DNA from 3 places in the Arthrobacter sp. BPSS-3 genome. Region 1 is predicted to be linked to each of the others. Evidence: riboswitches for the same ligand, from Rfam matches in the RefSeq annotation. Region 1 holds a riboswitch; each other region holds the start of a gene.
What was found. A riboswitch is a leader RNA that binds a small molecule or an ion and turns the genes downstream of it on or off. The one in region 1 is predicted to bind thiamine pyrophosphate.
Positions count from the first base shown of each region.

Region 2: another riboswitch for thiamine pyrophosphate. It lies ahead of ACFVY3_RS04475 (bifunctional hydroxymethylpyrimidine kinase/phosphomethylpyrimidine kinase); the one in region 1 lies ahead of thiO (glycine oxidase ThiO).
Region 3: another riboswitch for thiamine pyrophosphate. It lies ahead of ACFVY3_RS14720 (ECF transporter S component); the one in region 1 lies ahead of thiO (glycine oxidase ThiO).

Region 1 is NZ_JBIMMV010000001.1:600,967-610,657, forward strand. Features, by position in the region: gene ACFVY3_RS02900 (PHP domain-containing protein) at 1-589, shown strand, start outside; gene ACFVY3_RS02905 (MarC family protein) at 598-1,206, shown strand; gene ACFVY3_RS02910 (DNA-methyltransferase) at 1,236-2,117, opposite strand; gene ACFVY3_RS02915 (DEAD/DEAH box helicase) at 2,126-3,910, opposite strand; gene ACFVY3_RS02920 (RNB domain-containing ribonuclease) at 4,196-5,692, opposite strand; gene ACFVY3_RS02925 (ferritin-like fold-containing protein) at 5,734-6,432, shown strand; gene thiE (thiamine phosphate synthase) at 6,488-7,180, opposite strand; TPP riboswitch at 7,207-7,324, shown strand; gene thiO (glycine oxidase ThiO) at 7,315-8,607, shown strand; gene thiS (sulfur carrier protein ThiS) at 8,604-8,840, shown strand; gene ACFVY3_RS02945 (thiazole synthase) at 8,846-9,667, shown strand.
Region 2 is NZ_JBIMMV010000002.1:317,101-326,791, forward strand. Features, by position in the region: gene ACFVY3_RS04470 (Rne/Rng family ribonuclease) at 1-3,467, shown strand, start outside; TPP riboswitch at 3,649-3,746, shown strand; gene ACFVY3_RS04475 (bifunctional hydroxymethylpyrimidine kinase/phosphomethylpyrimidine kinase) at 3,907-5,421, shown strand; gene rplU (50S ribosomal protein L21) at 5,787-6,095, shown strand; gene rpmA (50S ribosomal protein L27) at 6,157-6,420, shown strand; gene obgE (GTPase ObgE) at 6,536-8,125, shown strand; gene proB (glutamate 5-kinase) at 8,115-9,272, shown strand; gene ACFVY3_RS04500 (glutamate-5-semialdehyde dehydrogenase) at 9,299-9,691, shown strand, end outside.
Region 3 is NZ_JBIMMV010000009.1:162,189-171,879, reverse strand. Features, by position in the region: gene ACFVY3_RS14760 (Na+/H+ antiporter subunit A) at 1-1,384, shown strand, start outside; gene ACFVY3_RS14755 (Na(+)/H(+) antiporter subunit C) at 1,381-1,926, shown strand; gene ACFVY3_RS14750 (Na+/H+ antiporter subunit D) at 1,923-3,551, shown strand; gene ACFVY3_RS14745 (Na+/H+ antiporter subunit E) at 3,548-4,093, shown strand; gene ACFVY3_RS14740 (monovalent cation/H+ antiporter complex subunit F) at 4,090-4,368, shown strand; gene mnhG (monovalent cation/H(+) antiporter subunit G) at 4,358-4,765, shown strand; gene ACFVY3_RS14730 (DUF4235 domain-containing protein) at 4,808-5,071, opposite strand; gene ACFVY3_RS14725 (hypothetical protein) at 5,177-5,899, shown strand; TPP riboswitch at 5,926-6,067, shown strand; gene ACFVY3_RS14720 (ECF transporter S component) at 6,135-6,767, shown strand; gene ACFVY3_RS14715 (ABC transporter ATP-binding protein) at 6,779-8,338, shown strand; gene ACFVY3_RS14710 (energy-coupling factor transporter transmembrane component T family protein) at 8,335-9,138, shown strand; gene ACFVY3_RS14705 (UDP-N-acetylglucosamine 1-carboxyvinyltransferase) at 9,252-9,691, shown strand, end outside.

The sequences.
Region 1 (9,691 bases):
GGGGCTGCTGGAGGAGATCACCAAGTCCAAGGACGCCCGCTTCACCCGGGCCGAGCGGATGGTCAGCCTGCTGGCCGAGGACTACCCGCTCAGCTGGGACGACGTGATCCACCACGTGGCCCCCGGCGCTACCCTGGGCCGCCCGCACATCGCCGACGCGCTCGTGGCCGCCGGCGTCGTCGAGGACCGGAGCGAGGCCTTCGAGACGATCCTGACCTCCCGGTCCCGCTACTGGGTGCAGCACTACGCCCCGGATCCGGCGGCCGCCGTCGAACTCGTCCGGGCCGCCGGCGGGGTCCCGGTCTTCGCCCACCCGGTGGCGTCCTCCCGCGGCCGGATCGTCGGCGAGCACACCTACCGGGAGATGATCGACGCCGGCCTGGCCGGCCTCGAGATCAACCACCGGGACAACCCCGAACAGGGCCGGGCCTTCCTGCGCCGCCTGGCCACCGAGCACGACCTGCTGGTGACCGGCTCCTCCGATTACCACGGCGCCGGGAAGCCGAACCTGCTGGGTGAGAACACCACCGCCCCGGAGGTGCTGGCACGCATCGAGGAACTCGCCAGCGGCACCGCGGTGGTGCGCTGATGGACTGGATCGACCTGCAGCTGCTGGCCTCGGTGATCGTGACGCTCTTCGTGATCATGGACCCGCCGGGCACGGTGCCCATCTTCATGTCCCTGACGGCGCAGATGAACGCGAAGGAACGCAACCTTTCGGCCCTGCAGGCGCTCGTGGTGGCCACCGGCGTGATTGTCACCTTCGCGATTTTCGGCCAGTCCATCCTGAACTACATGCACATCTCCCTGGCGGCGCTGCAGGGCGCCGGCGGCCTGCTGCTGGTCCTTATCGCGCTGCAGTTGCTGACCGGGTCCACCGGCGGGGAGGAGAGCGCGGCGAAGTACACGAACGTGGCGTTCGTCCCGCTGGGCACGCCGTTGATGGCCGGACCTGGCGCGATTGTCGCGGTGATGGTGTTCGTCCAGCGGTCCTCGACGGTGCCGCAGTACCTTGCGGTGGGCGTGGGCATCGCCGTGACGCTGGCGTCCCTGTACCTGGCGATGCGGTTCGCCGGGCTGGTGCAGCGGGCGCTGGGGGAGAACGGCGTCGAGCTGGTCACCCGGATTGCCGGCCTGTTGCTTTCGGCGATCGCCGTGCAGATGATCGCCGACGCCGTACACTCCTTCGTGAAGAGCTGGATGTAGCGCTCAGGCCCAGTTCTCAGGCCGGGCTCTCAGGCAGGCGGCGTGGCCGGGTGGGCGGTGAACTCGGCGGCGCCGGACAGGCGCTTGGCCATGACGTCGATGGCCGCCTGGTTCTGGTCCACGCAGACGAATTTGCGGCCCAGCTTTGAGGCCACGGCGCCTAGCGTCCCGGAGCCGGCGAAGAAGTCCAGGCACCAGTCCCCGGGCCGGCTGGAGGCTGCCACCACGCGGCGGATCAGCCCCTCGGGCTTCTGCGTCGGGTACCCGGTCTTCTCCCGGCCGGTGGGGGAGACGATGGTGTGCCACCAGACGTCGGTGGGCAGCTTGCCGAGCTCCCGCTTGGCCGGCGTGACCAGACCCGGCGCCATGTACGGCTCCCGGTCCACCTCGGCGCTGTCGAAGTGGTACTTCGCCGGGTTCTTGACGTACACGAGGATGTTGTCGTGCTTGGTGGGCCAGCGGAACTTCGCGCGGGCGCCGTAGTCGTAGGCCCAGATGATCTCGTTGAGGAAGCACTCGCGGCCGAAGATCGCGTCCAGCATCACCTTGGCGTAGTGCACCTCGCGGTAATCCAGGTGCAGATAGAGCGTGCCGTCATCCGCCAGCAGCCGCCACGCCTCCACCAGCCGTGGCTCCAGGAAAGACCAGTAGTCGCTGAAGGCGTCGTCGTAGCTGTGCAGGGCGCCCTTGATCGTGTCGTAGGAGCGGCCCTTGAAACCCACCCGGTCGCCCACGCCGTCGGCGTTGAGCACCATCTTCGTTTCCTGGCGCTTCTGGACCCGGCCGGTGTTGAAGGGCGGGTCCACGTAGATGAGGGTGAAGGCGCCGTCCGGCAGCGTCTGGAGGTACTCCGCGTTGTCCGCGTGTACCACCAGGTTGCTGCCGTCCGGCGCCCAGACGGAGTCAGGCATGGTGGGGATTAGGCCTCGGCGCTGCGCGTCGCGGTACCGCCCTGGGCCTCCCCGGAAACCACTTCGCCGTTGTGGCGGCGGGTCCGGGTGCGGCGGCGGGCACGGGTGGCCCGGTCAACCTCGGTGGCGGACGTCGCGGCGGCGGCGCGGCCGGTGGCCTCCGCGGGCGCTGCGGCCGTCTCCTGCTCGGGGGCGGTCCGACGACGGCGCGAACCTTCGCGGGTGCCTTCGCGGGAGCCTTCGCGCGAACCGGAGCGGGAGCCGGAACGTCCGCCCTCGCGGCCGCCTTCGGACGAACCGGCCCGCGAACCCTCGCGGCCGCCGGAGCGTCCGCCCTCACGGGAGCCCGAGCGGCCGCCGTCGCGGGAGCCGGTGCGGGCGCCGTCACGTCCGCTGCTGCGCGGGTTCTTCTTGCCGGTCTCGCCTAGGTCCTCGAGTTCCTCGGCGTCCACGCCGGCCAGGACGCGCTTGTCGCGCGGCAGGCGGCCCTTGGTTCCCTCGGGGATATCCAGGTCCTCAAACAGGTGCGGGGAGGAGGAGTAGGTCTCGATGGGTTCCGGAACGCTCAGGCCGAGGGCCTTGTTGATCAGGCCCCAGCGCGGCATGTCGTCCCAGTCCACGAAGGTCACGGCGGTGCCCTTGTTGCCGGCGCGGCCGGTGCGGCCCACGCGGTGCAGGTAAATCTTCTCGTCCTCGACGCACTGGTAGTTGATCACGTGCGTGACGTCGTCGACGTCGATGCCGCGGGCGGCGACGTCGGTGGCGACAAGGACATCCACCTTGTTGTTGCGGAAGGCGCGCAGCGCCTGTTCGCGGGCGCCCTGGCCGAGGTCACCGTGGATGGCGGCGGCCGCGAACCCGCGGTCCACGAGTTCCTCGGCGACCTTTGCGGCGGTGCGCTTGGTCTTGGTGAAGATGATGGTCCGGCCGCGGCCGCGGGCCTGCAGGATCCGGGCCACCACCTCGACCTTGTCCATGCTGTGGGCGCGGTAGATCAGCTGGCGGATGTCCCGCTTTGTCAGGCCCTCGTCCTCGGGGTCCGCGGCGCGGATGTGGGTGGGCTGGCTCATGTAGCGGCGGGCCATGGCGATGACCGGGCCGGGCATGGTGGCGGAGAACAGCAGGGTCTGGCGCACGGCCGGGGTGGCGGCGATCAGCGTCTCGACGTCGGGCAGGAAGCCCAGGTCCAGCATCTCGTCGGCCTCGTCGAGGATGACCATCTTCACGTTCTTGAGCACCAGGTGCTTCTGCTTGAACAGGTCGATCAGGCGGCCGGGGGTGCCGACGACAACCTCCACGCCCTTCTGCAACGCATCGACCTGCGGCTCGTACGCGCGGCCGCCGTAGATGGTGGCGATCCGGGCGTTGCGCTTGCGGGCCGCGTTCTGCAGGTCGTTGGCGACCTGGACGGCGAGCTCGCGGGTCGGGACGATCACGAGGGCCTGCGGGGCACCCGGTGTCGGGAGGGCGTCGTAGCCGGCGTCGTCGCGGCCGACGACCCGCTGCAGCGCGGGGATGCCGAAGCCGAGGGTCTTGCCGGTACCGGTCTTGGCCTGGCCGATGATGTCGTGGCCGCCCAGGGCCACCGGCAGGGTCATGGCCTGGATGGGGAACGGGTGTGTGATCCCGGCGTCGGCCAGGGACTCGACGATGTCGGCGCGGACGTTGAAGTCGGCGAACGTCTTTTCCGGAAGGGCGTGGGGCGCCTCGTCGGAGCTGATGGTTTCTTCCGGTTCGATCGATTCCGTGCCGGATTCGTCGGTCAGAAGCTGATGCGTGTGCAATTCACTCACGGGGAGTTTCCTTATTCATTTGGGTTGCGCTGCCTGCTCGACGGGGCGGCGGAGGGCCGTTCCGGAGCACGCTCGGTAGGCGCAAGCAAGTCCAGTGGAGCCGATCGCGGGCTATCTAGATGCTGGCACTGGGACCAGCGGGTGTGTCTCAAGATCGCGTAGGGGCGGGCTTGTTGATTCGAAATTACGAGGAAATCAACGACCGGGCATCCATTACTACCCTTCCAGTCTAGCCGTTCGGCCCCTGCGTCCCCGACGGCGCGGCCGTTGCGGCGCGGTGCGGCCTCAGCCGGCGAGCTCCAGCCGCACCTCGCGGGCGGCGATGTCAGCCGAGACGACGCGTACCCGGACCAGGCTGCCCGACTCCATCTCACCCGGGCATCGGGCGGTCACGGCCGGCTCTGCGATCTGCACGATTCCGGACGGACCGTTGCCGTTGGGTTTTGTCCCGTTCCCGTTGCCGTTGCCGGCCCCCGCGCCGTTACCGTTGGCGGGCTTCGACCCGGAAATGACGACGGCGTCGAACTCCTGGCCGACGTGGTTGACTAGCAGCGCCGCCTCGACCGTGTCCAGGGACATCCGCTCCAGCTTCCCGGCGAGCTGGTCCGAGGCCGCCATGATCGCGGGCAGGGACGGCAGCGCCTCCCGGGCCCAGGCGGGAACTTCAGCGCCGTTCGAGAGCGCCTCGCAGATGACCAGGACGAACCGGTCGATCAGCCGCCGCAGCGGGGCGGTGGAGTGCGCGTACGACGCGCCGATGGCGGATTGGATGGCGTCGTCCGGGACGCTGCCATCGAACGGGGTGTAGCCGGCGCCGCGGAACAGCATCCCGGCCGAGTGCAGGATGGCCAGCTGCTTGGGGTCTGTGGGGTCCAGGGTGCGCAGGTATTCCCCGTAGCTGGTCTCCCCGTCCCACGGCTTGCCGAGCGCTCCGGTCTGCCGGCGGAAGTGGCGCAGGGAGCGTTCGTCCGGCGCGGGCATGGTCCGCAGGATGCCCACCTTGCCCTTGAGCATCAGGCCCGCGGCGGCCATTCCGGTCATCAGCGAGATCTGCGCGTTCCAGTCCTCCACCGGCAGCGGGGGAGCCGCGACGATCCGGTAGCCGCCGTCGGGGAGCTGTTCGATTTCCTGGTCCGGCATGTTCAGGCTCGCTCCGCCGCGCTGCCGCTCGAGCTCCACCCGCTTGCCGCCGACCTCTTTCAGCAGTTCCAGGACGGGGGCGGCCGTGCCGGCGTCGAGGTCCGCCTGCACCCCGGCGTAACTGAGCTTGGCGCGGCTGATGACCCGGGCGCGGCGCACCAGGACCGAGGACACCTCGGCGGCGGCGTCGAGCTCGAACTCCCAGACGAAGGCCGCGCAGAGCTGGCCGGCCAGGAGGCTGCCGGCGGCCTCGCTGATGACCTCGGGGTGGAGCGGGATGCGGCCCTCGGGCGTGTAGAAGGTCTGCCCGCGGCGGCGCGTCTCGGCGTCGAGCGGGCCGCCGGGGGCCACGAAGGACGGGACATCGGCGATCGCGTAGAAGACCTTGTATCCGTCGCCGGAGCGGTCAATGAACAGGGCCTGGTCCAGGTCCGTGGACGACGCCGGGTCGATCGTCACGAACTCCACGTGGGTCAGGTCCAGGCCGGGAAGTTCGTGCCCGGCCACCGCCGCCTCGGCGTCGCGCAGCGCCTCCTTGGGGAACGGCCCGGGCAGTTCCAGGACGGTGCGCAGGGCCTTCAGCGCCTCGGCGAGCTGGTTTTGCTGCTGGCGGACGCTCGGCGTCAGGCGATGGTGAGACACGAAAGTCAGGGTAGCCCGAAATCCGCCGCTAGTCTTGAACGATGAGCACTCCGACGCCGGATTCCGCCCGCGATCACCGCTTTCTCACGGACCTGCTCGGCGTGATGGCCTACAGCGAACTCTCCGCCTTTGAACGGCTCTCCTCCGACGCCCGCTACGCGCCCGCCCTCCGGGACAGGGCCGTGCTGGGCCGGCTGGCGGTGCGGGAGTTCGAGCACTACGAACTCGTGTGCGCCCGGCTGCGGGACATGGGCGAGGACGTGGAGGGCGCCATGGTGCCGTTCCAGCGCTCGGTTGACCACTTCCATGAGCGGACGCGGCCGGCCGACTGGTTCGAGTCGCTGATGAAGGCGTATGTCATCGACACCGTCTCCGCCGACTTCTACCGTTCCCTGATTCCGCGGCTGGATCCCGCCACCGCGGCCCTCGTGGAGCAGGTCCAGGCCTCCGAAGAGGCCACCGGGGTGCTGCGTGAACGGCTCAAGCAGGCCCTGGCCGACGATCCCCGGCTGGCCTCCCGGCTGGCGCTGTGGGCACGGCGGCTTCTCGGCGAGGCGCTGACCCAGGCGCAGCGGGTCGCGGCCGACCACGCTTTCCTGGCCGTCCAGGGTTCGGAAGCAGCGGGCAACGGGGCAACGGGCAACGGCGTCCCTGCGGGCACGGATCCGGTCCGGGCGCTGCTGACTTCGCTGGCCACGGCGCACTCCCGCCGGATGACCCTGCTGGGCCTGGCCGGGTAGAGGGCCTGCGGCCGGTGAGGCCGAGGCGACCGGCCGCGCTTACGCACGGCCGCGACTAAGCCCGGGCGTCGAGGGCGGCGAGCAGGGCCTGCGCCGCAGCGGCGGGGTCGTCCGCCTTGGTGATCGCCCGGACCACCACGATCCGCCGGGCCCCGGCGTCGAGGACCTGCTCCACATTTGTCAGGTCGATGCCGCCGATCGCGAACCACGGCACGACGCCGGCCACCTTGCCGCCGTCGCCAGCGGCCTCGGCGCGCTCGATCGCGTCGGCGGCGTAGCGGACCAGGTCCAGGCCGACGGCGGCCCGGCCGGGCTTGGTGGGTGTCGCCCAGACCGGGCCCACGCAGAAGTAGTCCAGCCCGCTCCGGCCCGGCGCGGCGGCGATGGCGGCGTCGACCTGCTCCGGGGTGTGGGTGGACAGGCCGATCACGGTGTCCTTGCCGAGGAAGTCCCGGGCCGCTCCGAACGGAATGTCCTTCTGCCCGATGTGGAACACCGGGGCACCGGCCAGCGAGGCCAGGTCGGCGCGGTCGTTGACGGCCCAGAGCCGGCCGTGGCGCGCCGCGACCGTGTGCAGGACCTCCAGCAGCTCCAGTTCCTCCGCGGCTTCGATGGTCTTGTCGCGGAGCTGGATGATGTCCACGCCCCCGGTAAACGCGGCATCGACAAAGGCTTCAAAGTCTCCGCGGTCCTTGCGGGCATCGGTGCAGAGGTACAAACGGGCGGTGCTGTGGACATCCTGGCTCATGCCCCAAGCGTAGTTCCTCTAAACTGGGCGCATACCGCGGGAGCCCCGCACGCCGTCGACGGCGCAGGGCTGAGAGGGCGTCAGAGCCGACCACTTGACCTGATCCGGCTAGTACCGGCGTAGGGAAGGAACCCATGAACACCACCCCCAGCCCTAAGGCCCGGCCGCACGGCCCCGGTGCCCGGCCTGACGGCCCCCTCGACGCCGTCGTGATTGGCGGGGGCGTGATCGGCCACGGCATCGCCTGGGAACTCCGGCGCTCCGGACGCACCGTGGCGCTGATCGACGACGCCCCCGGGGACGGCGCCAGCTGGGCCGCCGCCGGGATGCTGGCACCCGTCAGCGAACTCCACTACCAGGAGGAGGGACTGCTGCCCCTGATGCTGGAGTCCTCCAGGCTCTGGCCCGCCTTCGCCGGCAGCCTCGCCGACGGCGGCGACGGGGGAGCCGGCACCGGCTACCTCACGACGCCGACCCTCGCCGTGGGCGCCGACGCCGCGGACCGGCAGGCGCTCGCGGACCTGCGCGCCCTCCAGGTGGCCTCCGGACTGTCCGTCGAACCCCTCACCGTGCGGGAGGCCCGCCGCCGCGAACCGTTGCTCAGCCCGGCGATCTCCTGCGCCTTCGAGATCCCCGCCGACCACCAGGTGGACCCGCGCCGCCTGATCACCCGGATCAGAGCCCTGCTGGCAGCCGACACCGCATTCCGGGCCGTCCCGCACCGCGCCGCGGGCCTAATCGAGGCGGACGGCCGGATCGCCGGCGTGCGGCTCAGCGGGGGAGAGGAGATCCGGTCGGCCGAGACCATCGTGGCCAACGGCCTGGGCGCCGCCGCCCTGCAGGACCTCCCGGCCGGGCTCACCCTGCCGCTGCGGCCGGTCCACGGCGACATCCTCCGGCTCCGGGTGCCCGAACGCCTGCGTCCATTGCTGAGTTCCACCGTGCGCGGGCTGGTCCGGGGTGTCCCGGTCTACATCGTTCCGCGCGGAGACGGAACCGTGGTGGTTGGCGCCACCCAGCGCGAGGACCAGGCCGGGGACCTGGGCGTCTCCGCCGGAGGGGTCTACCAGCTGCTGCGCGATGCCCAGCAGCTGGTCCCGGCCGTCGCCGAGCTGGAACTCGTCGAGGCCACGGCCAGGGCACGCCCCGGCACCCCGGACAACGCCCCGCTGCTGGGACGGGTCCGTGCCGCCGGCGGCGGCCACGTTCCGGGCCTGGTGATCGCCACCGGCTTCTTCCGGCACGGTGTGCTGCTGACCCCGGCGGCCGCGGCCATCTGCCGGGAGCTGCTGGACGGCACCCCGGACCCGCGCTGGGACGGGTTCCTCCCGGACCGCTTCGACCGCCCACGCACCGACGCTGAGCACAACCAGTCGACCAGCTTAACCAACGCTCTCCACCCCGCGACCCACAGGACAACCGCATGAACATCACCCTCAACGGGAAGCCGCACGCGCTCCCGGACAACGCCACGGTCGGCGCCCTCGTCAGCGGCGTCACCGGCCGGCCCCTGGCGGACAACGGCCAGGCCACGGACGGACGCAAACTCGGCGTCGCCGTCGCGCGCAACGCCGAGGTCGTGCCCCGCAGCCGGTGGCACGCAACAGAACTCATCGAGGGCGACGACGTCGAACTCGTCACCGCGGTACAGGGAGGATGAACGGCATGAACGAAGCAGACACCGCGCAGGAGCCCGCCGTGAAGGCCACGGCGCACCGCGACCCGGTGACCTTCGACGGCGTGGAGCTGGGCTCCCGGCTCATCATGGGCACCGGCGGCGCACCCAGCCTCGACGGCCTCGGCGCCGCACTGGAAGCGTCCGGAACGGAACTGACCACCGTGGCGATGCGCCGCTACTCCCCGGCAGAGAGCGGATCGCTGTTCCAACTGCTGGCCGACCGCAACATCCGGGTGCTGCCCAACACCGCAGGATGCTTCACCGCCCGCGACGCGGTGCTCACCGCCGAACTGGCCCGCGAGGCGCTGGAGACGGACTGGGTGAAGCTCGAAGTGATCGCCGACGAACAGACGCTGCTTCCGGACGCCCTGGAACTGGCCGACGCCACCGAACAGCTGGTGGCGCGCGGGTTCAAGGTCTTCGCCTACACGAACGACGATCCGGTCCTGGCGTTGCGCCTGGAGCACCTCGGTGCCACGGCCGTCATGCCGCTGGGCGCGCCGATCGGCACCGGCCTAGGCATCCTGAACCCGCACAACATCGAACTGATCGTCTCCCGGGCCTCGGTACCCGTGGTCCTCGACGCCGGCATCGGCACGGCCTCGGATGCGGCGTTGGCCATGGAGCTGGGCTGCGATGCCGTGCTGCTGGCCACAGCGGTGACCCGGGCGCAAAACCCGGTGCTGATGGGGGAGGCGTTCAAACACGCCGTCGCCGCGGGCCGCCTGGCCCGGCTGGCTGGCCGCATCCCGCGCCGCGAGCACGCGCTGGCATCCTCCGGCATGGAAGGCCGCGCCGAGTTCCTCTAGCCGCGGCGCCCGTATGGGTAAAGG
Region 2 (9,691 bases), on a different contig from region 1:
CCACCGAGGTGCCGGAAAAGCCTAAACGGGCACCGCGCACCCGAAAGAAAGCGGCTCCCAAGGCCGAAGCGGCCGCACCGGCCGATGAAACCGCCGACGCCGCGGCTCCCGCCGCAGGCGCCGAAGCAGACGCTGCCAATGCAGACAACAGCGTCCCGGCCGATGCCGCGGAGGAACCCGCAGCGGAGAAGGCCCCGGCGCGCCGGACCCGCACCCGCCGCCAGGCCGCCCCGAAGGCAGCCGCAGCACCCGAGGCTGACGCCGCGGACGAAGCCCCCGCCCTCCTGACCGTTTCCGAGGCCGTGGCCCCCGCCGACGTTCCCGCCGATGCCGAAGCTGGGGCCGATGTCCCGCGCAAGCCGGTCCGCCGCCGGGCCAGCCGCGCCAAGGCTGCCCCCGCCGAGGTGCCCGCGGAAACCGCCCCGGAGGCCGGCGCCACCGACGACGCGCCCACGGCTGATGCTGCCGTTGCCGCCCCGGACGCTCCCGCCGCCGCCACCGAAACCCCCGCCGAGCAGGCCCCGGCAACGGAGGCCCCCGCCGAGGAGGCCCAGGAAACCGAAACGCCGTCGTTGTTCCTCGCCCCTTCCGCCCCCGGCGCCGTCACCTCCATGCTCTTCCAGGCCCCGGACCTCACCGCTGTCGTCCGTCCCGCCCCTGCCGCGGCAGCTGCCGAGGACACAGACACCGACGAAGACGAGGAAGACGACGAGCAGGGCAACCGCCGCCGTCGCCGCAGCCGCGGCCGCCGTGGCCGCAGCCGGGTCTCCGAGGCCGACACCGACGCCGAGCCCGGCGACGAGGACGCCGAGGAGGGCCGCGAGGCCGCACTGGAGGACGGCGTGACGTCCCGCCGCCGCCGTCGCCGCCGTCGCGGTGACCAGGACCTCGAACTGACCGGCGGCAGCGACGACGACCCGCCCAACACCGTCACCCGGGTCCGCGCGCCGCGCACCGTCAGCGAAGCACCGGTCAGCAACCGCGTCACCTCGGTCAAGGGCTCCACCCGGCTGGAGGCGAAGAAGCAGCGCCGCCGCGAGTCCCGCGACACCGGCCGCCGCCGCACCGTCATCACCGAAGCGGAGTTCCTGGCGCGCCGCGAATCCGTGGACCGGCAGATGATCGTTCGCCAGCGCGACGACAGAATCCAGATCGGTGTCCTCGAAGACGGCGTCCTGGCCGAGCACTTCGTCTCCAAGACCCAGCAGGACTCGCTGATCGGCAACGTCTACCTGGGCCGCGTGCAGAACGTGCTGCCCTCCATGGAGGCGGCCTTCGTCGACATCGGACGCGGCCGCAACGCCGTGCTGTACGCCGGCGAGGTCAACTGGGACGCCGTCAACCTCGAGGGCAAGCAGCGCCGGATCGAGAACGCGCTCAAGTCCGGCGACTCCGTCCTGGTCCAGGTGACCAAGGACCCGGTGGGCCACAAGGGCGCCCGCCTCACCAGCCAGATCTCGCTACCCGGCCGGTACCTCGTGTACGTGCCCGGCGGTTCCATGACGGGCATCTCCCGCAAGCTGCCCGACGTCGAACGCAACCGGCTCAAGCGCATCCTCAAGGACCGCTTGCCGGAAGACGCCGGCGTGATCGTCCGCACCGCGGCCGAGGGAGCCTCGGAAGAGGAGCTGACGCATGACATCAACCGGCTCCGCGCCCAGTGGGAGGGCATCGAAAGCCAGGCCACGTCCACCAAGATCCTCGCCCCGGAGCTCCTCTACGGCGAACCGGACCTGACCATCAAGGTGGTCCGCGACGTGTTCAACGAGGACTTCTCCAAGCTGATCGTCTCCGGTGAGGAGGCCTGGGACACCATCGAGGCCTACGTCACCTACGTGGCGCCGGACCTGGTGGGCAGGCTCGAGAAGTGGACCAAGGACACGGACATCTTCTCCGCCTGGCGCATCGACGAGCAGATCCACAAGGCTCTGGAACGCAAGGTCTTCCTGCCGTCCGGCGGCTCCCTCGTGATCGACCGCACCGAGGCCATGACCGTGGTGGACGTCAACACCGGCAAGTTCACCGGCTCCGGCGGCAACCTCGAGGAAACCGTCACCAAGAACAACCTCGAAGCGGCCGAGGAAGTCGTCCGCCAGCTGCGCCTGCGCGACATCGGCGGCATCATCGTCATCGACTTCATCGACATGGTGCTCGAATCCAACCGCGACCTCGTTCTGCGCCGCATGGTGGAGTGCCTGGGCCGGGACCGGACCAAGCACCAGGTGGCCGAGGTTACCTCGCTCGGCCTGGTGCAGATGACCCGCAAGCGGATGGGCACCGGCCTGCTGGAAGTCTTCGGCGAGCAGTGCGAGGCCTGCGCCGGCCGGGGCGTCGTCACGCACGACGAACCGGTCGAGCACCGCCGCGCCAACACCGTCGCCGCGGAACACCACGTTCCGCGCACCGAGCAGCAGCCCGCCGCCCGCAACGAGCGCAAGCGCCGCCGCGGCAAGGGCGGCCAGGGCACCGAGGGCCAGCAGCAGCAGGTGCCGGCGGCCGGGCACCACGAGCCCACCGAGGCCGAGCGGCACGCCAAGGCCGAGGCCACCCGTGCAGCGCTGGCGAATATCGCGGCGGCGGCCCACGCGGCGCACCTGCACGACGGCGACGCCACGGCAGCGCCCGACGCCGAGACCCGGCAGGCGGCGCTGGACGCCGCCGTCGAGCTGGCCTCCACCGAGGAAGCAGCCGGTCGTCCCGCCGCCGTGCTGACGTTCGGCGGCGAGCAGGTGGCCCTGCCCTTCGTCGAGCACGCCGAGCAGGCGCCGCAGCCGGCCCTGACCCTGGACCTGCTGACCGAGGCGTTCGCCAACCTGGGCGACTCGGACTCGCGGGACCGCCAGTCCGGGACCACGGAGTCCGCGGTCCGCGAGGCCGTCCCGTCCGTGGAAGCGCCGTCCGTGGAAGCACGGTCCGTGCAAGCCCCCGCCCCGGAGGCTGAAGCACCCGCCGAGGCTCCGGCCGCCGGACGGTCCGCCGACCAGTCCCGGGCCACCCGTGGCCGGGGACGTGCCCGCACGGCCCGGATCCAGCCGCCGAACGCCCGCAACCGCGCGGCCGAACCGGAAAACCGCAGGGAACCCGCCCCGCAGGAGGCTCCGAAGCAGGACACCCGGCAGCAGGAGGCTCCGAAGCAGGACACCCGGCAGCAGGAGGCTCCGAAGCAGGACACCCGTCGGCAGGAGGCTCCCAAGACGGCCGCGCCGGCGGCGGCCCCCGTCGCCACCCGCACTCCGGCGGCAGCGGAACCGGCCACCGGCCAGCGCCGTCCGCGGCGGCACCGTAGTGCCAGCCGTGCCCAAGGGGCAGCCAACGAGACCGCCATCGAGCAGCGCCGGCAGGCCTCCGCCCCGTCCGGCCAGGGCTCGGTCCACGAGGCCAAGGCACCGGAAACGGTCAAGCCTGTGGTGAAGGACAACGGCGGCCCGATCATCCTCGGCGTCGGCGTACCGGCCTCGGAGCTGTAACCGCTCCGCCGCCGCACCACCCGGTACCGCTCAGTACCACCCGCGGGTATCGCCCGGATTCGACCTTTCGAAGCGTCGACTCCGGGCGGTACCCGCGAGCCGGTTAAGGGGAGTCCGGCCGGAGGTGGGACCGGGCAGAACGGGCCGCCGGGCAGCGAAACCGGGGAGGGGCGCTACGCTGGAACGCGACACGGGGTGCCGCGCATCGGGCCGGCTGAGATCCACACCCGTTGAACCTGTCCGGTTAGCACCGGCGAAGGGATGTCTCTTGTCTTCGACCCAACCCGCGGTAGCACCCGCGGCTCTCTCAACCACTCCCGCGGCCGGCGCCAGTTTCCTGCAGACGGTGTTCCCGGCATCCAGGGCCGACGCCGCCGGACCCGAGGCGTCGGCCGGCACGGCCCACGCGGCCACCGGGCGGGCCCGGGTCCCCAGGGTCCTGGCCATCGCCGGTTCCGACCCCTCCGGCGGCGCCGGAATCCAGGCGGACCTGAAGAGCATCGCGGCCATGGGCGGCTACGGCATGGCCGCCATCACCGCCCTGACCGCGCAGAACACCCGCGGCGTCCGGTCCGTGCACGTGCCCCCCGCCGCCTTCCTGACCGAGCAGCTGGACGCCATCGCCGAGGACATCACCATCGACGCCGTCAAGATCGGCATGCTCGGCGACGCCGGCGTCATCGACGCGGTGCGGGCGTGGCTGGAACGTACCCGGCCCGCCGTCGTCGTCCTGGACCCCGTCATGGTTGCCACCAGCGGTGACCGGCTGCTGCAGGAATCGGCCGTCGCGGCCCTGCACACCCTGCTGCCGCTCGCCGACCTGGTCACCCCGAACCTGGCCGAACTCGCCCTCCTGCTGGATGAACCGGTCGCCGCCGGCTGGGCGGAGGCGCTGGAGCAGGGCAAGCGCCTCTCCGCGCTGGCCGGAACCACGGTCCTGGTCAAGGGCGGCCATCTCGAGGAGGACGCCGACGGCGGGTGCCCGGACGCGCTGGTCAACAGCGCGGGACTGCCCGGCAGCGAGACCGTGGTGGTGCCGGGGGAGCGGGTCGACACCCGCAACAGCCACGGCACCGGGTGCTCGCTGTCCTCGGCCCTTGCCACGGCCTACGCCGCCGGCGGGGACTGGGAAGCGGCGCTGCGCCGCGTCAAGCCCTGGCTGCTGGGGGCGCTGCGCGAGGCCGGACGGCTCGACGTCGGCACCGGCAACGGACCCATCCACCACTTCCACCACCTCGCCCAGCCGGCGGAACCGGGGCCCGGGGCCGGCACGGAACACTTCACGGAACGCCTTAGGGAACCCGGCGACTTTGCCACCGGCCTCGAGCCCCTCGCCGCGGAGGGCCTGTCGGAGATCTACGCCCTGGACTTCATCCGGGGCTTGGCGGACGGAACCCTGCCGGAACACGAGTTCGCCTACTACCTCGGCCAGGACGCGCTCTACCTCAACGGCTACTCCCGGGTGCTGTCCCGCGCCGCGGCGCTAGCCCCGACGGAGGCGGAGCAACTGTTCTGGTCACGGTCGGCCGCCCAGTGCCTTGAGGTTGAGTCGGAACTGCACCGCAGCTGGCTGGCCGGGCGTGCCGGCGCCCCGCGGCGTCAGGGTCCGGTCACCAAGTCCTACGTGGACCACCTGCACGCCGCGTCCCTGGCCGGCAGCTACGGGGTCCTCGTGGCCGCGGCGCTGCCCTGCTTCTGGCTCTACGCCGAGGTGGGCGCCGCGCTGCACGCTCAGTTCCTGGCAGCGGGCGCGGACGAAAGCCACCCCTACGCGGCCTGGCTGCGGACCTACGCGGACGAGGCCTTCGCCGAGTCGACCCGGCAGGCGATCCGCTACACGGACGCCGCCGCGCGCCGCGGTTCCGCCGCCGAACGGGGCGCCATGACCGAGGCGTTCGTCCACTCGGTGCGCTTCGAGGTGGACTTCTTCGACGCGCCGAGGCTGCACGCCTGACCCGGAACGGGAGCCGCGGCCGGTAAGGTGGTGGGGCGCGGTTCCCGAAAGCGGCTGCGGCGCCCGGTCCGGTTCCTTGGAAAACGGCACTGTGGCACCGGTCACGCCCGACTCTCCGGGGCCTGCCTCGTTTGCGGCCGAAGGCGAAATTAGCGTAGTCTTGATCTTCGGTGCTTACGCCAACACTTGGGTTATGACCCTGAGGAACTGTCCACCCCACGCGGGACGGATGATCCACGGGATAGCTCATGGGTTCCCCCGGGGAACCTGCCGGCGTTGAGGCACAGCGTGAGCCGCTCCGGTATTTCGGGGCCAGGTTCCGCACGCAAATCTAGTAATAAACGTCGAGAGAAGTGAGTTCCCCAGTGGTGTACGCGATTGTCCGCGCAGGCGGCCGCCAAGAGAAGGTTTCTGTTGGAGACTTCGTTACCCTGAACCGCGTCCCCGGTGGAGCCGGCAGCACCTTTGAGCTGCCCGCACTGCTCCTGGTGGATGGTGACAAGGTCACGTCTGCCGCAGCGGACCTGGCTAAGGTAACGGTTACGGCTGAGATCCTGGAAGACCTCCGTGGTCCCAAGATCGTCATCCAGAAGTACAAGAACAAGACCGGTTACAAGAAGCGCCAGGGTCACCGTCAGGAACTGACCAAGGTCAAGATCACCGGTATCAAGTAACTTTCCGTTACTGATCAGGTTCCCGCAGTTTCCCAGAATTTTTTGAAGGCAGGCATTCCAAATGGCACATAAAAAAGGCGCGAGCTCCACTCGCAACGGTCGTGACTCCAACGCCCAGTACCTCGGCGTGAAGCGCTTCGGCGGCCAGGTCGTTTCCGCCGGCGAGATCATCGTCCGCCAGCGTGGCACCCACTTCCACCCGGGCGCCGGCGTTGGCCGCGGCGGCGACGACACCCTGTTCGCACTGACCCCCGGCGCTGTCGAGTTCGGCACCCGCCGCGGCCGTCGCGTCGTGAACATCGTGGCTGCTGCAGCCGCAGAGTAACACCTACGTTTCACAATCGGTGGGGCGGGCCAATGGGTCCGCTCCACCGGTGTTTTAACCGCATTACAATCATTCCGGGACCTTGCGGACCGGGAACAGCACTGAGGAGATCCACGTGGCCAGCTTTGTAGACCGGGTAGTACTGCACGTATCCGGCGGTACCGGCGGTCACGGGTGTGTCTCCGTCCACCGTGAAAAGTTCAAGCCCCTCGGCGGACCCGACGGCGGCAACGGCGGCAACGGCGGCGACGTCATCCTCCGCGTCGACCCCCAGACCACCACCCTCCTGGACTACCACCACGCCCCCCACCGGCACGCCACCAACGGCGGCCCCGGTATGGGTGACTGGCGCGGCGGCAAGAACGGCGAGACCCTGGTCCTGCCCGTCCCCGAAGGCACCGTCGTCAAGAGCAAGGACGGTACCGTCCTGGCCGACATGGTGGGGGAGGGCACCGAATACATCGCCGCCGCCGGCGGCCTCGGGGGCCTCGGCAACGCGGCCCTGTCCTCGCAGAAGCGCCGCGCCCCCGGCTTCGCGCTCCTCGGCATCGAGGGCGAATCCAGCGACATTGTCCTGGAACTGAAGTCCATCGCGGACATCGCCCTGGTCGGCTTCCCGTCCGCCGGCAAGTCCAGCCTGATCGCCGCCATGTCCGCCGCGCGGCCCAAGATCGCGGACTACCCCTTTACCACCCTGATCCCCAACCTCGGCGTCGTCCAGGCCGGCGACGTCCGTTTCACCATCGCCGACGTGCCCGGCCTGATCGAGGGCGCCAGCGAGGGCAAGGGCCTCGGCCACCACTTCCTGCGCCACGTCGAACGCTGCGCCGCCCTGGTCCACGTCCTCGACTGCGGCACGCTCGAATCGGACCGCGACCCGCTCTCCGACCTGGCCGTGATCGAGGCCGAGCTGGAGAAGTACGCCGTCGACATGAGCTACGCCGGCACCGACGGCGAGGTCGTCCCGCTGAACCACCGCCCGCGACTGGTCGCCCTGAACAAGGTGGACCTGCCCGACGGCAAGGACATGGCCGAGTTCGTCCGCCCCGAGCTCGAGAAGCGCGGCTACCGCGTCTTCGAAATTTCCGCCACCAGCCACGAGGGCCTGCGCCAGCTCGGCTTCGCCATGGCAGAGATCGTCAAGGCCGCCCGCGACGCCGTCGCCGCCACCCCGCCGAAGGTCGCCGCCCCGGTGCTGCGCCCCCGCGCCGTCAACGAATCCGGCTTCACCATCCGGCGCGAGGAACGCGGCATGGAACCGCTGTTCCGTGTCCTGGGCGAAAAGCCGGTGCGCTGGGTCAAGCAGACAGACTTCACCAACGAGGAAGCCATCGGCTACCTCGCGGACCGGCTGGCCAAGCTGGGCGTCGAAACCGAGCTGTTCAAGCAGGGCGCCAAGCCCGGCGACGCCGTCGTGATCGGCGAGGACGACGGCGTCGTCTTCGACTGGGAGCCCACCATGATGGCCGGCGCGGAACTGCTGGCCTCCCCGCGCGGCACCGACATCCGCTTCGCGGACATCGGCGACCGCCCCACCCGCGGCCAGAAGCGCGAGGAACAGCAGGAACGCCGCGACGCCAAGGCCGCCGCCCGCGCCGAGCTGGAAGCCGAGCGCAAGGCCGGCATCTGGACCGAATCGGTCAGCGGCCGCCGCGCCCAGCAGCCGCTCAAGGAGAGTGGACTCGGCGACGCCGATGACCAGTAACGCCACCCGGGCCGGCGACGTGACGTCGGCAGTATTTCCCGGCCGGGCACTCCTGGCCGACGCGCGCCGGATCGTCGTCAAGGTCGGCTCCTCCTCGCTGACGTCCATCAAGGGCGGCATCGACGAGGAGGCCCTCACCGGCCTGGCCGACGCCCTGGCGCACAAGCGCAACGCCGGCACCGAGATCATCCTGGTCTCCTCCGGCGCGATCGCCGCCGGCCTGGCACCTCTGGGCCTGGAGAAGCGCCCCCGCGACCTCGCCACCCAGCAGGCCGCGGCGAGCGTGGGGCAGGGCCTGCTCATGGCCCGCTACACCCACGCCTTCGGCGCCCACGGGGTCACTGTCAGCCAGGTCCTGCTGACCGCGGACGACTTCATGCGCCGCAGCCAGCACACCAACGCGTTCCGCGCCCTGGACCGGCTGCTGAACCTCGGCGTCGTGCCCGTGGTCAACGAGAACGACACCGTCGCCACCCACGAGATCCGCTTCGGCGACAACGACCGGCTGGCCGCCTTGGTGGCCCACCTGGTCCGCGCCGACGCGCTGGTGCTGCTCTCCGACGTCGACTCCCTCTACGACGGGCCGCCCGCACGCGGCGCCCGGAGGATCCCGCACGTCGCGGGCCCCCGTGACCTCGAGGGCGTCTCGATTGGCAGCACCGGCAAGGCCGGCGTGGGGACCGGCGGAATGGTCACCAAGGTGGAGGCAGCCTCGATCGCCGCCGGCTCCGGCATCCACGCCCTGGTCACCTCCACCCCGAACGCCGCCGCCGCACTGGCGGGGGAGGACGTGGGCACCTGGTTCTCCGTTAACGGCGCCCGCAAGCCCATCCGGCTGCTCTGGCTGGCGCACCTCGCGTCCGTCCAGGGCCGGCTGGTGCTCGACGACGGCGCCGTCCGCGCCGTCCGGGAACGCCACACCTCCCTGCTGCCAGCCGGCATCACCGCCGTGCATGGGGACTTCGAGAGCGGCGACCCGGTGGAGATGGTCGGCGCCGACGGCACCGTGATCGCCCGCGGGCTGGTCAACTACGGCGCCGGGGAGCTGCCGCAGATGCTCGGACGCTCCACCATGGACCTGGGCCGCAGCCTGGGCCCTGGCTACGAGCGCGAAGTTGTTCATGTTGACGACCTGGTGCTGGTCTGACCCACCCACTCGCCTAAACTTGGAGCATGACTGAGGCCCTGACTTCGCACCCCGACCTGCCCCTGAACGACACGTCTGCCGCAGGCCTGCCGCCGGCGGCCCCGGGTGTCGAAGCCGCGGTCCACGCGATCGCCGACCGGTCCCGCGCCGCCTCGCGCGAGATGGCCCGCGCCAACCGGGCCTGGAAGGACCGCGGCCTGCGCGCCATCGGCGCCGCCCTCCTGGAGCACCGGGGCACCATCCTCGCCGCCAACGCCAAGGACGTCGCCGCCGGCCGCGCCAACGGCACCTCCGCCGCGCTGCTGGACCGGCTGACGCTGAACGACGCCCGGATCGAAGCCCTCGCCGCGGCGCTGGATAACCTCGCCGGCCTGCCCGACCCCGTGGGCAACGTGGTGCGCGGCCAGACCCTGCCGAAC
Region 3 (9,691 bases), on a different contig from region 1:
CCGCGGCGCCGTCGCCCGGGCCCAGGAGCTGGTCCCCGGCTGGATCAACGGCGACCGCGCCTACCAGCAGACCATCGGCGCGCTCGACGACGCCGCCGTGTGGGTCACCGGCCGCACCCAGCGCGGTTCGCTCTACTTCTACCTGGCCGTCATCCTCAGCGTCGCCTTCCTGCTCCCGCTGACCGCCATCCTGCTCGCGGGCAAGCCGCTCCCGGCGGACCTCTACGTCATCGACCCGGGGTCCCCGCTGCAACTGGTGGCCGGAGCCGGCATCGTGGTCGGCGCCCTCGCCGCGGTCCGCGCCAACAAGCGGTTCCTGGCCGTCCTGATGGTCTCCGTCACCGGCTACGGCATCGCCCTGATGTTCGCGCTGCAGGGCGCCCCGGACCTCGCACTGACCCAGATGCTGGTGGAAACCATCATCCTGGTGGCGTTCGTGCTGGCCATGCGCAGCCTCCCGGCCGAACTCCGGGACCGCACCGGCGGCCGGTACCGCGTGGTCAGGATCATCATCGGCGCCGGCTTCGGCCTGACCATGATCTTCGTGGCGATCTACGCCCTCGGCGCCCGGGTCGCGACGCCGGTCTCGCTCGACTTCCCGCGGCTGGCCTACGACGGCGGCGGCGGGCTCAACGTCGTCAACGTCACCCTGGTGGACATCCGGGCCTGGGACACCTTCGGCGAGATCTCCGTGCTGGCCCTTGCCGCCACCGGCGTCGCCAGCCTCATCTTCGTCCGCGGCCGTGGCGACCGGATCCGGTCCTCCGGGTCGGTCGACGAGGGCACGGTGGGCCGCCTGGCCGCCCCCGCGCACAGCCGCGACGGCGCCGCGCTGGCCCTGAGCCGCCGGTTCGCGGCGTCCACCAAGGACGCCTGGCTGGTGGCCGGCCGGACCCTCGCCCCCGAGCGGCGTTCCATCATCTTCGAGGTGGTGACACGCCTGGTGTTCCACTCGATGATCGTCTTCTCCATCTACCTGCTGCTGGCCGGGCACAACCTGCCCGGCGGCGGCTTCGCCGGCGGCCTGATGGCCGGGCTGGCGCTGACCATCCGCTACCTGGCCGGCGGCCGGTTCGAGCTGCGCGAGGCCGCGCCGCTGAGCGCCGGCGCGCTGCTGGGTATCGGCCTGGCGACGGCGGCCGTGTCCGGGGTGGCGCCGCTGCTCCTGGGCGGCGAGGTCTTCCAAAGCGCCATCGTCCAGCTCTGGCTCCCGGTCTTCGGTGACATCAAGTTCGTCACCTCCACCATCTTCGACATCGGCGTCTACATCGTCGTCGTCGGCCTGGCCCTGGACGTGCTCCGCAGCCTCGGCGCCGAAATCGACGAACACTTCGAAGAGCAGTCGGACGCGGCCGCCGGAACCACCCCCGGGGGGAATGCATGAGCGTCAACCTGACCCTGCTGACCGTGATGGGGGTGCTGTACGCCTGCGGCATCTACCTGCTCCTGGAGCGCAGCCTCACCCGGGTGCTGCTGGGCCTGATGCTGCTGGCGAACGCCACCAACCTGCTCATCCTCACCACCGGCGGCTACGCCGGCCTGGCCCCGCTGTTCGCCAAGGACACCGATCCCGGCGCCTACAGCGACCCGCTGCCGCAGGCGTTGATCCTCACCTCGATCGTGATTTCCTTCGCCGTGACCGCGTTCATGCTCGGCATCATCTACCGCACCTGGGTGCTGGCCCGGCAGGATGAGATCCAGGACGACGCCGAGGACCTCCGCGTCGCCGAGACGCCCAGCTTCGACGCCGAGGACGACGCCGTCATCCCCGAGGAAACCTCCGAATTCCCCTTGCCCGCCGTCGAGCCCGACGCCGGCGGGACCATCCTGGCGGGCGCCCGGCAGATGCCGGCCAGCGAAGCCGCGGCCGAGGAACGGCCCGGCTCCCGCACCACCGCCCCGAACCAGGAAGGAGGGTCCGAGTGAACATCGCCAGCTTTGCCCCGCTCGCCGTCGTCCTCCCCATCCTGGGCGCCGCCCTGACCTTCCTGCTGATCCGGCACTCCCGGGCGCAGCGGACGGTCAGCATCGCGCTGCTCTCCTTGACCCTGCTGCTTGAGTGCTGGCTGCTGGCCTCCGTCTGGGAGGGCGGCACGGCGGCGGTGAGCATCGGCGGCTGGCTGCCGCCGTGGGGGATCGTGCTGGTGGTGGACCAGTTCTCCTCGCTGATGCTGGTGGTCTCCTCCGCCGTGAGCCTGGCCGTGCTGGTCTATGCGACCGGGCAGGGTATGGCCGACGGCGACAGCGATGCCCCGGTCTCGATCTTCCACCCCACCTACCTGATCCTGGTGGCCGGGGTGTCCAACGCCTTCCTCTCCGGAGACTTGTTCAACCTCTACGTGGGCTTCGAGATCCTGCTGACGGCCAGCTACGTGCTGATGACCCTCGGCGGCACCGGCCCCCGGATCCGCGCCGGCGTGACCTATGTGGTGGTCTCCGTGGTCTCCTCGGTGCTGTTCCTGATCGCCATCGCGATGATCTACGGCGCCACCGGCACCATCAACATGGCGGACCTGGCCATGAAGCTGGGGGACCTGGACCAGGGCACCCGGAACCTGCTGCACGTGCTGCTGCTCGTGGCGTTCGGGATCAAGGCCGCCGTCTTCCCGCTCTCCTTCTGGCTGCCGGACTCCTACCCGACCGCCCCCGCCCCGGTCACGGCGGTGTTCGCCGGCCTGCTCACCAAGGTGGGCGTCTACGCGATCGTCCGCACCGAGACGCTGCTCTTCCCCGGCGACACCTTCAACCAGCCGCTGATGGTGGTGGCGCTGCTGACCATGGTGGTGGGGATCCTGGGCGCGCTCGCGCAAAGCGACATCAAACGTTTGCTCTCCTTCACCCTGGTCAGCCACATCGGCTATATGGTGTTCGGGCTGGCGATGTCCTCGGTGGCCGGCCTGGGCGCCGCGGTGTTCTACGTGGCGCACCACATCACCATCCAGACCAGCCTCTTCCTGGTCACCGGGCTGATTGAACGCCGCGCCGGCAGCTCCTCCGTGGACCGGGTGGCCGGCCTGGCCAAGCTCTCCCCGCTGCTGGCCGTGCTGTTCTTCATCCCGGCCATGAACCTCGCCGGGATCCCGCCGCTCTCCGGCTTCCTGGGCAAACTCGGCCTGCTGCAGGCCGGCGTGCTGCTCGGCACCCCGCTGGCGTACGCGCTGGTGGCCGGCGGCGTCCTGACCAGCCTGCTGACCCTGCTGGCCATCGCCCGCGTCTGGAACCGTGCATTCTGGCGCAAGCCCGAGGACGCCGAGCACCCGGACCCGGTGCTGCTCGCCGCCCCGGGCGGTGAGTCCCAGGGAACCGGCGGCGCCGGGACATCCTCCGCACGCCACACGGTGAGCCTGCTGCCGCGCACCATGGTCGGTTCCACTCTGGCGCTGGTCATCCTCGGCGTGGCCCTGACCGTGTTCGCCGGGCCGCTGTTCCGCCTCTCCGGCCAGTCCGCGGCCGAGATGCTGGACCGGTCCTCCTACATCCACGCGGTCCTCGGCGACGAGGTCACGGTCCCGGCCCCGCCGCAGCCCGTGGCCCAGGGAGGCGGCAAATGACCCGCAAACGCATCTCGCTGCGCCAGGAACTGCCGCTGCTGGTCTGGCTGGTGATTGTCTGGGGCGCCCTCTGGCAGGACTTCAGCGCCGGCAACCTGCTCTTCGGGGCGCTGATCGCTGTGTTCGTGGCCCGGTTGTTCTACCTGCCGCCGGTGGAATTGGGCGGACGGTTCAACGTGCTGCGCGCCGTCCCCTTTGGCCTGGTGTTCCTCGGCAAGGTGGTCGCGGCGAGCTTCCAGCTGCTCTACCTCGCCGTGGTGCGCGGGCCCCGGGTGGTCAGCGCCATCGTCGCGGTCCCGCTCCGCAGCCACTCGGATCTCCTGGTCACCGCCACCGGCCACGTCATCTCGCTGATTCCGGGCTCCCTGGTCGTGGAGGTGGACAGGGGTACGTCCACGCTCTATATCCACGGCATCAACGTCCGCGACGCCGAGGACGCCGCCAGGCTCCGCAAGGACGTCCGAGACACTGAGGCCGGCCTGATCCGGATCATGGGCTCCCCGGAGGAAGTTTCCGCCCTCAAACAGGAGGCAGCCGCATGATGCCGATCGTCCTGGCCGTGACCGCCGTGATTCTGTCCCTCGCGGCGGGCGGCGCCATCATCCGGATCGCCCGAGGGCCTTCGCTGCTGGACCGCGTGCTCGCCACCGACGTGCTGCTGGCCATCCTGGGCGCCGCGCTGTGCATCGACATGGCCGTCAACCGGCACCTGAACAACCTGATGCTGCTGGTGGCGATCTCGATCATCGGCTTCGTCGGGTCCGTGACCGTGGCCCGCTTCGTAGCCGACCGCAGGAGGCACCCCCATGAATCCTGAGACCTTCTCCGGGGATACGGTGATCGACGCCGTGTCCGCCGTGTTCATGGTGGTGGGTGCACTGATGTCCCTCGGCGCCGCGATCGGCCTGCTCCGCTTCCCGGACCTGATGAGCCGGATGCACGCCGCCACCAAGCCGCAGGTCCTGGGCCTGTTCCTGCTGCTGTGCGCCGTGGGCCTGCAGATGCGCACCTGGTGGGTGTGGCCGGTGCTGGTGGTCGCGTGGATCTTCCAGCTGCTGACCGTCCCGGTCTCCGCGCACATGGTGGGCCGCGCCGGCTACCGCACCAAGCACCTCCACCCGGAGTTGCTGAGCGCGGATGAGCTCGAAGCGGTGGTGCAGCAGGCCGCCGGGGAACGCGGCTTCAACGAGGACGGGGAGCCCCGCCGGGACTGATGCCCGGGGGACTCCCCGTCGGAGTCCGGTGGTGCGGTGCGCCTAGACGATGTCCTGGGTCTTGGCGAAGCGAGTGATGGCCCGCTGCGTGCCGCGGTTGGCGAGGACCTGGATGACGGCGCTCACCGAGGCCGAGATCAGCGCGAAGGTCAGGGCCTGGCGCAGCGTGGTGGGGACGTCGTCGTCGTGGCCCTTCGGCGGCTTGTTGCCGGTGGTCTTCTCCCAGACGGTGTCCACGAGCTTGGTGCCGACGAGACCGGCGACCAGGCTGATGCCGGTGCCGAGCAGTTTGATGACAATGTTCATTTCGTGCTCCTTGCGGGTGGAAACAGGACTGCCCCTAGCCTACTGGCACACCGGTCCGGGGCGGACGCCCCTGTCCGCCGCGCGCCGCCCGGCCTACCGTCGGGCATGGACAGAGACCGGGGCGCACCCTGGGCGCCGTTCCAGCTGGCGGCCGGCTGCTGCTCGATCGCGTTCGTGGTGCTGCTGGTGCTGGCCCTTGTGCTGGACTTCATCGCGCCGCCGCCGGTCGACGGGGCCGTGCCGACGCTTGAGTTCATCGCCCGCAACAAGCCCGTCTACGTCGCCGAGCAGCTGCTTTGGACGGTCCCGAACATCCTGGCGGTGCCCGTCTTCGCTGCGCTGTTCCTGGCGTGCGCTCCGGCGGCAGAGGGACTGGCACGGGGCCTGGCGCTGGGCGGCGCCCTGGTGGGCGGGCTGTCCTGGGCGCTGATCCTCGCCATCCCGGTTACCAGCCGCGGCTCTCTGGTGCTGGTCTACCTCAGCGACCGGTACGCCGGGGCGGCCGACGACGCCGCGCGGCAGCGGATCAGCGCCGCCGCCGAGGCGGTGATCGCCGAGAACAACACACCCGCCGTCGCCGGGGTGCTTTCCGCGGCGGGCATCCTCCTCATGTCCGTGGCCATGGTGCGGGCAGGGCTCTCCCGGGCGGTGGGCTGGCTGGGCATCGGCGCCGGTGCCCTGGGGCTGCTCGCGGAGGCGCTGCGGTACCTCGTCCCGGCGCTCTACGGCGGCTACGGCCTCCTGATGTGGGCGTGGTTCGTGGCGGCCGGGATCGTGCTGATCCGGCTCGGCAGGGAGGGGAGGCGGGCCCCGGCGGCGCGGGTGTAAACTGGGCCAGCCCACACGGGCGACATTCATAACGACAGGGGAGCGCCGCCGTCGGACCCTTCCGGAGGAATCCGGGAACCGTAGGTGGGCGCTGAGAGTGCGGACAGCCGCAGACCCTCGAACCTGATCCGGTTAGTACCGGCGCAAGGGAGTCGAGTTCTCAGGGTGTCCGGAACACGCGGCAGCGGCCGCCGTGGCCGGAATACCCTCCCCTCCTGTACCTCAGGAGGACGACATGACCGATATTTCCACCCCCCGCACCACAGCGGCCGGCAAAAAGAGCTGGCGCGTGGTCGACATTGTCCTGGCGGCGCTGATCGCGATTGCCGGCGGCGTCATCTTCTGGGCCTGGGACCAGGGCTCCAACGTGGTGTCCGTCCCGCTCACCGCCGTCTACCCGCCCCTGACCGGCCTCTACGCCGGCGGCTGGATGATCCCCGCGGTCCTCGGCATGCTGGTGGTCCGCAAGCCCGGCGCCGCGCTGTTCTGCGAGGCCGTCGCCGCCACCGGCGAGCTGATCATGGGCTCCCAGTACGGCACCACCGTGCTGATCTCGGGCATCCTGCAGGGCCTCGGCGCGGAGCTGGTCTTCGCCGCCTTCCGCTACAGCAAGTTCAACCTCCCGGTCTCCCTGCTCGCCGGCGCCGGCGCGGGCCTCTTCTGCGGCCTGAACGACTGCTTCCTGCCCTGGGGCTGGAACATCGCCTTCGAGGCCGGGGACAAGGCCGCCTACATCGTCTTCTGCGCCATCTCCGGTGCCGTGATCGCCGGCGGCCTGGCTTGGATCGCCACCCGCGGCCTGGCCCGGACCGGGGTGCTGGCCTCCTTCGCCTCCCGCAAGGCGGCCACCGAACCCGTCTTCTCCTGACACCCGCGCGCATGAACGCCGACGACGTCCGCCCCGCCGCGGTCACCGCCCGCGGTTGGGGCTGGCGGCACGCCGGACGGTCCCGGCCCGCCATCAGCGGACTGGACCTGGACATCAGCCCGGGCGAACGCGTCCTGCTGCTGGGACCTTCCGGCGCCGGTAAGTCGACCCTGCTGCACGCCCTGGCCGGGGTGCTCGGCGAGGGCGGCGGCGCGGACGCGGACGCCGACGACGCCGACGAGACCGGCAGCCTGCTCATCGACGGGGCCCCACCCCGGGACCGCCGCGGACGCGCCGGGCTGGTGCAGCAGGACCCGGAGACCCAGGTGGTGCTTTCCCGGGTGGGTGACGACGTCGCGTTCGGGGCGGAGAACCTCGCCGTCCCGCCCGCGGAGATCTGGGCCCGGGTAGGGGAGGCGCTCGACGACGTCGGCCTCGGTTCCCTGCCCCTGGGGCACCCGACCTCGGCCCTCTCCGGCGGACAGAAGCAGCGGCTTGCCCTGGCCGGCATCCTCGCGATGCGGCCCGGGCTGCTACTGCTGGACGAACCGACCGCCAACCTTGACCCCGCAGGTGTGCTGGAGGTCCGCGACGCCGTGGGCCGCTGCCTGGACCGGACCGGCGCCACCCTGGTGGTGGTCGAACACCGGGTTTCCGTGTGGAAGGACCTGGTGGACCGGATCGTGGTGCTGCAGCCCGGCAGCGCGGGCGACGCCGCCGTGCTGCTGGACGGGCCGCCGGACCGGGTGCTGGCCGAGGCACGGGAGATGCTGATCGCCGCCGGGGTCTGGGTCCCGGGCCACGTGCCGGCCACCCGCGCCCGGAGCACCGGCGACACCGGACAGGGGCCGGAGCACGGCTTCGAGGCGGGCCGCCTGCTGCTGGCCGCAGAATCCTTGGCCGTGTCCCGCGACCGTCCCCGCCGGGGCGGCCTCCGGACCCGCTTCCGGGCCGTGCCGCCCGTGCCGGTGCAGGAGGGTATCGCAGCGCAGGTCCGTGCCGGACGCGCGCTCACCATCACCGGGCCCAACGGCGCCGGGAAATCGACCTTCGCCCTTACCCTCGCCGGGCTGCTGGCCCCGGTGGCCGGGACCGTATCCGCTACCACCGACCTCAGCGCCGGCGCGGGCATCGACCCCTACGCCTGGAAGGCGCAGCAGCTGATCCCGCGGATCGGCACGGTCTTCCAGGAACCCGAACACCAGTTCGTGACCGGCCGGGTGCTGGACGAACTGACCTTCGGGCCGCGGCAACTGGGCCGCGGCGCGGACCGGGTGGACGAACTGCTGGAGCGGCTGCGGCTGCGGGACCTGGTGGACGCCAACCCCTACACCCTCTCCGGCGGCGAGAAGCGGCGCCTGTCCGTGGCTACCGTGCTGGCCGCCCACCCGCAGGTCCTGGTCCTGGACGAGCCCACGTTCGGCCAGGACGCCAACACCTGGGCCGAGCTGGCCTCCTTCCTCTCCGAACTCCTGGACGCCGGCACCGCCGTCGTCTCCGTCACCCACGACGCCGAATTCAGTGACGTCCTCGGCGGCGACGAACTCAAGCTGCAGGGGGCGGCGGCATGAGGGAGGCCCTGACCCTGGAGGGAAACCCCGCCGTGCTGGCCCGCGCCAACCCGCTGGCCAAGTTCTCCGGCGTCGTGCTGGTCACCGTGGCGCTCGCCCTGTCCATCGACTGGGTCTCCGCGTCCGTGGCGCTGGTCTTCGAGGTGCTGCTCTTCCCGCTGGCCGGGCTCACCCCCGCCCTGCTCTGGCGCCGCGGTTGGCCGTTGATCCTGGCCGCTGCCCTGGGCGGCTGGAGCACCGCCATCCTCGCCCCGGACCGGGGCCGGATCCTGCTGGACGTGGGGATCTGGTCCATCAGCGAGGGCTCGCTCCAGCTGGGCCTCGGCTTCCTGCTGCGCGGCCTCGCGATCGCGTTGCCCGCCGTGCTGCTGATGAGCTGCACCGACCCCACAGACCTGGCCGACGCCCTCGCGCAGCAGGCGAAGCTGCCGCACCGGTTCGTGCTGGGCACGCTCGCGGCGATGCGGCTGGTGGGACTCATGGCGGAGGAATGGCAGACTATCGGGATGGCCCGGCGGGCCCGCGGCGTGGGCTCGCACGGCAGCCCGGCGCAGCGGGCCAGGGCCATGCTGGGGCAAAGCTTCGGGCTGCTGGTCCAGGCGGTCCGGCGGGCGTCGCGGCTGGCGGTGACCATGGAGGCGCGCGGCTTCGGCGGTGCCCGGCGGACCTGGGCCCGGCAGGCTCGTTTCACCGGGCTGGATGTGTGGGTGGTCCTGGGCGGCGTGGTGATCGCGGGGTCAGCGGTAGCCGCCGCCGTCGCCGCCGGGACCTGGAACATGGTGTTCCTCGGCCAGCAGTGACCGCGATGTATCGCACCGCCCGATTATCGCACCAGCCGACTAGGGGTGTGACGCTACGCGCTTTTGGGTGCATCCGGAGGCGGACGGTAGCTCATCTGTGATATTTCTTGGATATGACGCTTCCGACTGCAGAACACCTCGGCACGGTCCTCAAGGACGCACGCGGCGAAAAGGGCTGGACCCAGGGCAAGCTTGCCGCCGAGCTCGGCACCAGCCAGAGCGCCGTCGCCCGGATGGAACAGGGCAAGCAGAACCTGAGCCTGAAGATGATCCAGCGCCTGGAGTCCATCTTCGGCCGCGCCATCGTCAAGGTGGGCCGGCCCCAGATGACCCACCTGCGCGTGGAGGGCGGCCACACCCTCTCCGGCGCCGTGGACGTCAACAGCAGCAAGAACGCCGGCGTCGCCCTGCTCTGCGCCAGCCTGATCAACCGCGGCACCACGGTGCTGCGCCGGCTGGCCCGGATCGAGGAGGTCAACCGGATCGTCGAGGTACTGACCAGCATCGGCGTCGAATGCACCTGGCTGAACGCCACCGACCTGCAGATCCGCCG